Regions from separate parts of the Pseudoalteromonas sp. SR41-4 genome, predicted to be linked through region 3. Evidence: predicted binding sites of a transcription regulator. Region 3 holds the regulator's gene; each other region holds the start of a gene.
What was found. Region 3 encodes sigma-54, which starts transcription at its own class of promoters, with help from an activator protein. Its sites were predicted from a motif close to GTTGGCACGNNNNTNGNNT; they were not measured.

Region 1: a site for sigma-54 is predicted at 1,754-1,772, ahead of H5180_RS12025 (flagellar hook-length control protein FliK). Genes of this name have one in related genera too.
Region 2: a site for sigma-54 is predicted at 1,385-1,403, ahead of H5180_RS09255 (DUF3192 domain-containing protein). Genes of this name have one in related genera too.

What each region holds. Positions count from the first base shown of each region.
Region 1 covers NZ_JACJEI010000013.1:53,606-56,780, reverse strand. The annotation lists gene H5180_RS12025 (flagellar hook-length control protein FliK) at 1-1,684, opposite strand, end outside; gene fliJ (flagellar export protein FliJ) at 1,812-2,258, opposite strand; gene fliI (flagellar protein export ATPase FliI) at 2,258-3,175, opposite strand, start outside.
Region 2 covers NZ_JACJEI010000009.1:8,687-11,861, forward strand. The annotation lists gene H5180_RS09245 (PAS domain-containing hybrid sensor histidine kinase/response regulator) at 1-8, shown strand, start outside; gene H5180_RS09250 (diguanylate cyclase) at 1-891, shown strand, start outside; gene H5180_RS09255 (DUF3192 domain-containing protein) at 958-1,338, opposite strand; gene H5180_RS09260 (D-2-hydroxyacid dehydrogenase) at 1,503-2,447, opposite strand; gene zntR (Zn(2+)-responsive transcriptional regulator) at 2,548-2,961, shown strand; gene H5180_RS09270 (SO_0444 family Cu/Zn efflux transporter) at 2,945-3,175, shown strand, end outside.
Region 3 covers NZ_JACJEI010000039.1:13,701-16,875, forward strand. The annotation lists gene lptA (lipopolysaccharide transport periplasmic protein LptA) at 1-527, shown strand, start outside; gene lptC (LPS export ABC transporter periplasmic protein LptC) at 1-4, shown strand, start outside; gene lptB (LPS export ABC transporter ATP-binding protein) at 524-1,249, shown strand; gene H5180_RS20995 (RNA polymerase factor sigma-54) at 1,316-2,812, shown strand; gene hpf (ribosome hibernation promoting factor) at 2,841-3,128, shown strand; gene ptsN (PTS IIA-like nitrogen regulatory protein PtsN) at 3,133-3,175, shown strand, end outside.

The DNA.
Region 1 (3,175 bases), on a different contig from region 3:
CTTGCTCTTTGCTCGCGGCCTTTATAAGTGCATCTTGTGGCGCAGATACTTTATTTGTATCTGATTTAGCGGTGTTGCTATTGGTTGTTGTAGTGCTTACTAAATTATCTGTCATTGACTGAACCGTCAATTGAGCTTTTGACTCAGTCTTTTTTTCAATACTCTCTGGCTGAGCTAATTCTGCAATAGCCGTATCGATCTGAGTTAATAAAGCCCCCTTAGGCTGCTCAGTGCTCACAAAATTTTGTAATTGCTGGCTCAATGCCTGCTTTTGCACAGGACTCAACAGCGAAATATCTTTACTTAGTTGGGTTAGCTCTGCCGTGTTCATTGTCGCAACTGCCGTGGTAGGTTTTGCAACTTCTTTACTATTAAGCTCTACAAATTCAGCCAGCATTTTTTTTAAGTCAGTTACGTTAGCCGGTGATGGATCTTGCTGACGAATGACATCAACTTGATTTTGTAGCTGTTTTTGCTGCTCTGGTGTTAAGCTCGCCAACAATGGGTGTTCATTTTTTTGTACTGTAGTTGGTGAGTTAAGCAATACCTTACTGATTTGCTCTAATACAGCACTGTTACTATGCTTTGCCTGTGTAGCTGCTTTTTCAGCTACATCAGTTTGAGAGCCAATCGTAGTGGTTGATTCCACACCTTTAACTACTGGTTCTGCCTTTGAAGCAACGTCCATTGCTACTGCAGTAGCACTTGTGGTTGCTTGTTTGGCGTTAGCAGTAACGTTAGCTACAGTTGCGTGCGCATCTGCAGTTAACGCTGCACTCTGTTGAGGTTTTTCTTGCTGAGCAATCCTTGTGTCCGAATCTTTAACTAATACTTCACTTTCTTGTGGTTTAACTTGTTGAGCAAGCGTTACGTCCAAACCTTTAGCTAATACTTCACTGTTTTGTGGCTTACCTTTGCTTGTATTTTCAGCAATATTTATTTGAGCTGTTTCATTGCCAACTTCCCCACTCTTTAAGGTAGCTGCAGCTTGTTGGTTTGTTGGCTGCATTGTCATCGCTTTATTTTGCGATATCTCTTTTGCCACTTGAATATCATCAATAATAGGAGTCACAGCATCATCAGGAGGGGTGTTTCCCTTCAGTTGAAGCTGTTTATCAATCGCCTCTGCCAGCACCGTTTTTTCAGTAAGTAGCGTTGGTTTTAGTTGTTTATCGACTAGTTGTGCAATAGGATCATCAGTAGCAGGAGTGTCTGTATCAATAATAGGCGTAACATCATCAATTGGACGTGGTCCAGTGACTTTAATAAGCTTCGGATCTATTTTTTCTTCACTGTATTTACCCAACGTTGAAAGTAATGAGGCATTTGCAACAGTTGGCGTATTATTTACCCGAGTGTCCATATTGTTGGCTGCCGTGATCTGAGCAAGCATTGCATCACCAGACATAGCATCACCTGACATCGTTTTCTCATCACTGCTGTCAGTGGGCGTTTTTTGCGCTTTTTCAGCAGCAACTTCGGCTTCACTTGCAGCTGACACAGCGCCAGATGAGTTAACTTTCATGGGTGTTTCTGCAGCATTATTAGCGTTTTGTAACTCACTAAAGAAATCACTATCGGTGCTTTCTTTACCTGTTGCCGCACTGCCTTTGGCACTGTCTTTTTTATTTAACTGAACATCCTGCTCAGTTGAGATAAACACTGAAAGATCACTAATAGCCATAATTCACCTAGATTAAAAGTGGCAATTTGCCGCCGCAGTTTGCCAGAATAAATACTTCATACGTTAAACAAGCAAATAATATGCCTAAGCTAATTTTAAAAATAAATAATGCTGTTTTGGGCGATGACTATAGAGCGCGACGTCTTTGATAAAATTGATTTGCAGAAAATTCATCAAGCATTTTTTGTTCATTTTTTTGTGCGATTACATTCGCTTTAAGCTGCTGTTTTTCTATTAATTTAGCAACCGCTTTAGCCTTAATCTGCTGTTTCAGCCATAAACTTTGTCGTTGTGAAACAACTTGTTTAGCAGTACTGACGGTATTCGCTTGTTGACGAATAGCTTCTTCTATTTTGGCAATAAAAGCATGGTATTGACTAAACCCTGCACTACTTAAACCAGACTTTCCTTTTAAATGTAATTGCTGAGTATACTCCAAACGAAAGTTATTCAAGCCTTGCAATTTTTGTTGATTGCCTTGCAAGTTTTGCTGCGCTTGTAAATAATTTATCCGTAAAGTTTCTTCTTTATCATTTTCTATTTTCAGCAATAGATTGAGCTTATTTGTTGCCATTATGCTTGTCCTAATAATTGCGCAAGCCCTTGTAGGCCATCGTCATAGCTAATCACATCTTTCATGCCTTGTTGTAGAAATGCATTCACTCTTGGCATCATATTAATGGCCTGATCAAGCATTTGGTCGGTGCCTTTTTGATAAGCACCTAAAGTAATCATATCTTTATTTTGCTGGAACATTGAATACACTTGTTTTAACACTCGCGCTTGTTGCATGTGTGCTTCTGAGACAACTTGTGGCATCACCCGTGAAATCGATTTTTCTATATCAATAGCAGGATAATGACCACTGTCAGCGAGCTCTCTGGATAACACGATATGACCGTCTAAAATGGCTCGCGCCGCATCAGCAATCGGATCTTGCATATCATCCCCTTCACTCAGTACAGTAAAAAACGCTGTGATAGAGCCTTGCCCTTCGCCGCCATTACCAGCACGTTCCACCAGCGCGGGTAGCTTTGCAAATACTGAGGGCGGATAACCTTTAGTCGCCGGTGGTTCACCAACCGCAAGCGCTATTTCGCGCTGAGCCATGGCATAACGCGTTACAGAATCCAGTAGCAATAAAACATTTAAGCCTTGATCGCGAAAGTACTCCGCGATAGTTACCGCACTTTCACAACCTTTTAATCGCATTAATGGCGATGCATCGGCGGGAGCAGCAACTACGACAGAACGCTTACGCCCTTCCACACCGAGTATTTCTTCGATAAATTCTTTTACTTCGCGGCCACGCTCCCCCACTAAACCAACAACTATTACATCAGCTTCTGAGCCTCGGGTCATCATACCCAGTAATACCGACTTACCCACGCCTGAGCCTGCAAATAGCCCCATGCGCTGGCCTTGGCCAACAGTTATCACTGAATTAATAGCGCGTACACCAACATCCATCGGCTGCGTAATTGGTCGTCG
Region 2 (3,175 bases), on a different contig from region 3:
ATCGTTGATGATGACCCATTAAATCGATTGGTGTTGGAAAAAACATTAGCGAATGATCACGAAATATTTTTAGTTGAAAGTGGTGAAAAAGCCCTGACATTTGTTAGATCAACTGCGGTTGACTTAATTATACTCGATATTGTAATGCCTGGCATTAATGGCTATGAGGTATTAATTCAGTTAAAAGAAAATTCAACTACGCACTCTATTCCAGTTATCTTTATTTCAGCTAATACAAGCCATGATGATGAAGCAAAAGGGTTTGAATTAGGCGCAATGGACTATATTGCTAAGCCATTTAGTCCCGCAATAGTACGTGCACGAGTGCGAAATCAATTATTGATTAAGCAAAAAAATGATTTGTTAGAAATGCTCGCCTCCATTGATGGGCTGACAGAAATACCCAATCGGCGTTATTTAGATGAAAGCTTATCGCGAGAATGGCGTCGCAGCCGTCGAGCTGGTACACCGTTATCGGTGCTATTAATAGATATAGACCATTTTAAGCGTTATAACGATTGTTACGGTCACCGTGCCGGGGATGACTGCCTTAAACGTGTTGCACATGCATTAGTTGCAGCGTGTGAGCGTGGCACTGACTTTGTTGCGCGCTACGGTGGAGAAGAATTTGCCGCAGTGTTACCCGATACCAACCAACACGAGGCATTAAAATTTGCTAATAAACTCAGAGATGCTGTTAATACGCTAGCTATCCCGCATAAAGCATCACTCAATGCCGCTCACATTACGATAAGTATTGGGGTTGCTACAACTGAGTTTGGTCAAGTTTATTCTGAGCATATATTACTTGAAGAAGCCGATTTAGGTTTATATCAAGCTAAAGATAGTGGCCGCGATAAAATTATCGCTCGAGTTATTGACGCAAGTTAGTAAAGTCAGTTACTACAGCAAATAAAGAGTGAATATGCTCCACTCTTTACTGCTTTAGTTTTGTGTCTAAATGGCGCTAAGTGAATTATAAATACTATCACCCACACCAATCAGTTTCTCGTTTTTAAAGACCAGTGGAGTACATTCATCTTTTGTCATTTTTCCGTCAGAGTGAATACTGTGGGTGGCATAAAATAGTACTTGGTATACATCACCGTCTTTTTTTAATAATTCTGTAAAGTCGGGAGTTTTTAATTTATTTAATACATTTTGATAGCTGGTATCTAAAGTGAGCCCTGAGATGCTTTCACGATTAAATTGATGATGTTCTTCCCAGCTTGAACTATTACCAGCCCAGTGTGTTTGTGCTTCACCATCGGATACTGCAATTACACAACCAGTAAGAAGAGGGGCTGCAAGCGCGGCAATTAAAAGTACTTTTTTCATTATTTTATCCTGGATACTAAATATTGATTTTAATTTATCTATTAGCTAGCAAAGAACTAGCCAATATTTTATGTTATTTAAAATCAATGAATTATATTTTTTTTGTAAGGTGGTGCATTATATTTAACCACCTTTTATAGCGTGACTAACTAAAAGTTAGTTGATTAGACCAGTCTATTTAAACTTTCACCTTGGCTAAATGCGCTAATATTTAAGCTGACTTGCTTTACTAAGCGAATGATTGACTCTTCACTGGCCCATGCAATATGTGGAGTCAGTATTAAATTATCACCACGATAAGCGGCCAATGGATTATCCTTCGCAGCTGGTTCTTTACTTAATACGTCAAATCCCGCTCCTGCAATTTGGTTATTGCTCAGTGCGTTGGCTAAATCAGCTTCATCAACGATACCACCGCGCGCGGTGTTAATTAAAATGGCATTGGGTTTCATCATAGCAAGTTCAGCAGCACCAATCAGATCACGACTTTCATCGGTTAAAGGGCAGTGTACACTAATAATATCAGCTGTTTTTATTGCTTGGTAAAATTCTGTTCGGCCCTCTCTAGTTACTTGGTTTTTACGCTCACTGATAATTACATTGGCACCAAAAGCACGTGCAACATCCGCAACAGCTTTACCAAGCGAACCATAACCGATAATTGCCAGAGTTTTACCTCCTATATCATTAAAACGGTAATCAAGGCGGCAGAACATCTCGCTTTGTTGCCATAACCCTTGTTGGCAATCAGCAATGTAGCGGTGAGTATTACCCAGTAAATTTGTGATCAGTGCAAAGGTATGTTGTACAACCGAAGGTGTTGAATACCCGGCCACATTGGTAACGGCAATGCCAAACTCTTTAGCGGCGACTAAATCAACATTGTTAGTGCCAGTTGCGGCTACACATATGAGCTTTAATTCAGGGAGTTTTGCCAGTGTTTCGCGATTAAGTACCACTTTATTGGTGATCAAGACATCAGCGCCTGCACTATGCGCTAATACTTGTGCTGGACTGGTTAGTGAATAACTAGTGAAGTTGCCAAGTTTTTGAAAAGGTTCAAGGGATGTGCCTGCAAGCGTAGCAGTATCGAGAAGAGTAATATTCATGAGCTTTCCTTATAATAAAAATTTATAAATGCTTGACCTTGGTGTGTACTCTAAGGTTTATACTCAGCATCAGTTGATAATATGTTAATTGGAGACGGTGATGAAAATAGGCGAATTTGCCAGTCAATTAGGTGTCTCTACAGATACCCTAAGGTACTATGAAAAGCATGCTTTGTTAACGCCTTCAGCGCGAACGCAAGCAGGTTATCGAGATTATAGCCAAACCGATCTTAAGCAAATGATGTTTATTTTGCGCGCTAAAAATGTTGGCTTTAGCTTGGCTGAGATCAAAGAACTATTACAAATTAAATTTAAAAAACATCAGCATTCTTGCCATGAAGTTAAAAACTTAACAATACAAAAGCGTGACTTAGTCGCAGAGCGTATTGCTGAATTAACACGTTTTCATCAATCATTATCTGTGTTAGCTGATAAGTGCTGCGGAGGCAAAGAGCCCGCAGATAACTGTTCGATATTAACCACTTTGGAGGACATTGATGGACTTAATCAATAATTTTTGGCAGTTATTTTTATTATCTGCACCTTGGTTAATGCTCGGTTTATTAATAGCTGGGTTATTAAATGTGTACTTACCGGCTGATTTCTTAAATAAACACTTGGGAAAAGAAGGTTTTTGGACGACTGTTAAAGCTGCTTTAATTGGCGCACCAATGCCATTATGTTCGTGCGGTGTAATACCTGCTGCAATTGGTTTAAGACGTGCAGGC
Region 3 (3,175 bases):
ATAAATTTGCTCACTTGCTTGTGATACCAAGCTTATTCATTGCCTTTGCAAGCTTTGCTGAAAATACGGCACCACCTGCGGATCAAGTCTCTATCAGTGCTGAAAAGCAGCTTGCCCAACTGAAAGATAATATCGGTATTTTTGAAAAAAATGTTGAAATCATTCATGGTAACCGCCGTATCAAAGCGGATCGACTTGAAGTCCATAAGCGCGAAGATTTAGGCAATAACAAACAATTGCTTGTTGCAACTGGTAACCCTGCTTACTTTGAAGAAAAACAAACTGATGGCACAATAATGAGCGCCAGTGCTGATGAAGTCCGTTACGATGTCGCCAAGCGCTATTTAACGTTAATTGGTAATGCACAAGTCACTCAAGCAGGTCAAAAAATTAATGCCAAAAGCATTACCTATGATATGGACCAACAGCTGATCAGTGCTGAAAAAGGCGCAAGCTCAAACGATCGCGTACACACTATTTTGGTACCTGTTGACAGTAAAAAAGACAAACCTAAAGGGCAGCCATGAGTATATTAAAAGCTGAATTTTTAGCAAAAAGCTATAAAGGTCGCCAAGTTGTAAAAAGCGTGGGTTTAGAAGTTAGCGCAGGCAGCATTGTTGGCTTACTGGGTCCTAATGGCGCAGGTAAAACCACCACTTTTTATATGATTGTGGGTTTAGTACCTAGCGACAAAGGTAAAATAAGTATTGATGATAATGACATCACTTTACTGCCAATGCACAGTCGCGCACGGTTAGGGATTGGCTACTTACCACAAGAATCATCCATCTTTCGTAAGTTAACTGTTTATCAAAACCTGATGGCTATTTTAGAAACTCGTAAAGAGCTGAATAAACAAGCCAGAGAAGAAGCACTAGACAGCTTACTTGATGAGTTTAGCATTCAACATATTCGCGACAGCCAAGGTATGGCATTATCTGGTGGTGAACGTCGTCGAGTTGAAATTGCACGCGCTTTAGCCGCAAATCCAAAATTTATCTTACTTGATGAGCCTTTTGCTGGCGTTGATCCTATTTCAGTGTTAGATATAAAGAAGATTATTGAACACCTTAAAAACCGTGGTATTGGCGTACTTATTACCGACCACAATGTACGAGAAACCCTTGATGTTTGTGAAAAAGCCTACATAGTTTCTCATGGGGAGTTAATTGCATCAGGTACCCCTGAGCATGTACTTGCCGACCAAACAGTCCGCGATGTTTACCTGGGCGAGCAATTTAGGCTATAAAGCCACGCTCGGCTAAGTATCTGCTAGACTTAACGATGATAACAATAAAAGGATTGTTAGAGATACATGAGGCAATCACTCCAGCTGCGCATGGGCCAGCAACTTACAATGACACCACAGCTGCAACAAGCAATTCGCTTATTGCAACTCAGTACATTGGATCTCCAGCAAGAAATTCAAGAAGCACTCGACAGCAATCCATTGTTAGAGCTAGAAGAGCATGAATATTCAGACGACACGGCTGGTAAAAACGAACAAAAACAAGACAACGATGACTTAACTGTTAGTGCATCAGCAGACGACAAGCCCAGCGAATATGAACAAGAAAGTAGCGAAGCATTAAGCAAAGAGACTTTAAGTGACGAAATGGCTATGGACGTCACCTGGGACGAATACATGAGTGCTGCGCCAAATACGTCATCCGGCCCAATGCCTGAAGATGAGTCAATTTATCAAGGTGCTTCAACTGAAACCCTGCACGAATATCTGATGTGGCAATTACAGCTCACACCTTTTAGTCCAACCGATGAAGCTATTGCCATTGCGATTGTTGAAGCTGTTGACGATTCAGGTATTTTAACCTTGAGCTGCGAAGACATCGCAGAGAGCTTAAATCAAGGTAATAACGAAGAAGAAATCGAACTAGACGAAGTGCAAGCAGTGTTAAAACGCATTCAGTTATTTGACCCTGTTGGTATTGCTGCGCGCAGCCTACAAGAATGTTTATGTATTCAATTAAATCAATTTGATCCTGCAACTCCTTGGATTAGCGAGACTAAAATGATTTTAACTGATCATATCGATTTATTAGCTAGTCGTGACTATCGCACTTTGATGAAAAAGACTAAGCTTAAAGAAGATGAGCTGAAAGAAGTAATGACATTGATCCACAGCCTTAACCCAAAGCCTGCGGATACTATAGTACGCGAAGAGTCAGAGTATGTTATACCTGATGTTTCGGTGAAAAAAATTAAAGGTCGCTGGGTGGTTGAACTTAATCCAGACAGCATGCCAAAAATTAGAGTGAACAGCCAATATGCGGCAATGTCACGCTCAGTAAAATCAAGCACTGACAGCCAATTTATACGTTCGCATTTGCAAGAAGCTAAATGGTTTATTAAAAGCCTAGAAAGTCGTAACGAGACGTTACTCAAAGTAACTAACTGCATTGTAAAACAACAGCAGGGATTCTTTGAGCATGGCCCTGAAGCAATGCGACCTATGGTACTAAACGACGTTGCTGAAATGGTTGAGATGCACGAATCAACAATCTCTCGCGTAACGACACAAAAGTACATGCATACCCCCCGTGGTATTTTTGAGTTAAAGTATTTTTTCTCAAGTCATGTAAGCACTGAGAACGGCGGCGAATGCTCTTCGACAGCTATTCGAGCATTGATCAGAAAATTGATCAGTGCAGAAAACTCAGCGAAACCATTGAGTGATAGTAAGATTGCAGATATATTGGCAGAGCAAGGTATCAAAGTAGCTAGACGGACTATTGCAAAATACCGCGAGTCGCTGGCTATTCCACCGTCAAATCAACGTAAAAGTTTGATTTAAGGCGTAAAATCACAAGAGGAAAATGCTTATGCAACTAAATTTAACTGGTCGTCACGTAGAAATTACTGATTCATTAAGAGACTATGTAAACAATAAGTTTGCCAAGCTTGAAAGGCATTTTGATCATATCAATAATGTCCATGTTATTCTTGATGTAGAAAAACTAAGCCAAAAAGCAGAGGCCACATTACATGTCAGTGGCGCTGAATTATTTGCCTCGACTGAGCACCAAGACATGTATGCAGCTATTGACGGACTAATCGATAAACTTGATCGTCAAGTAATTAAACACAAAGAGAAGCACGCTCGACACTAACACTATGAAATTAAGCTCACTTATTTGTCAGGACTGCAGTAAAGCTG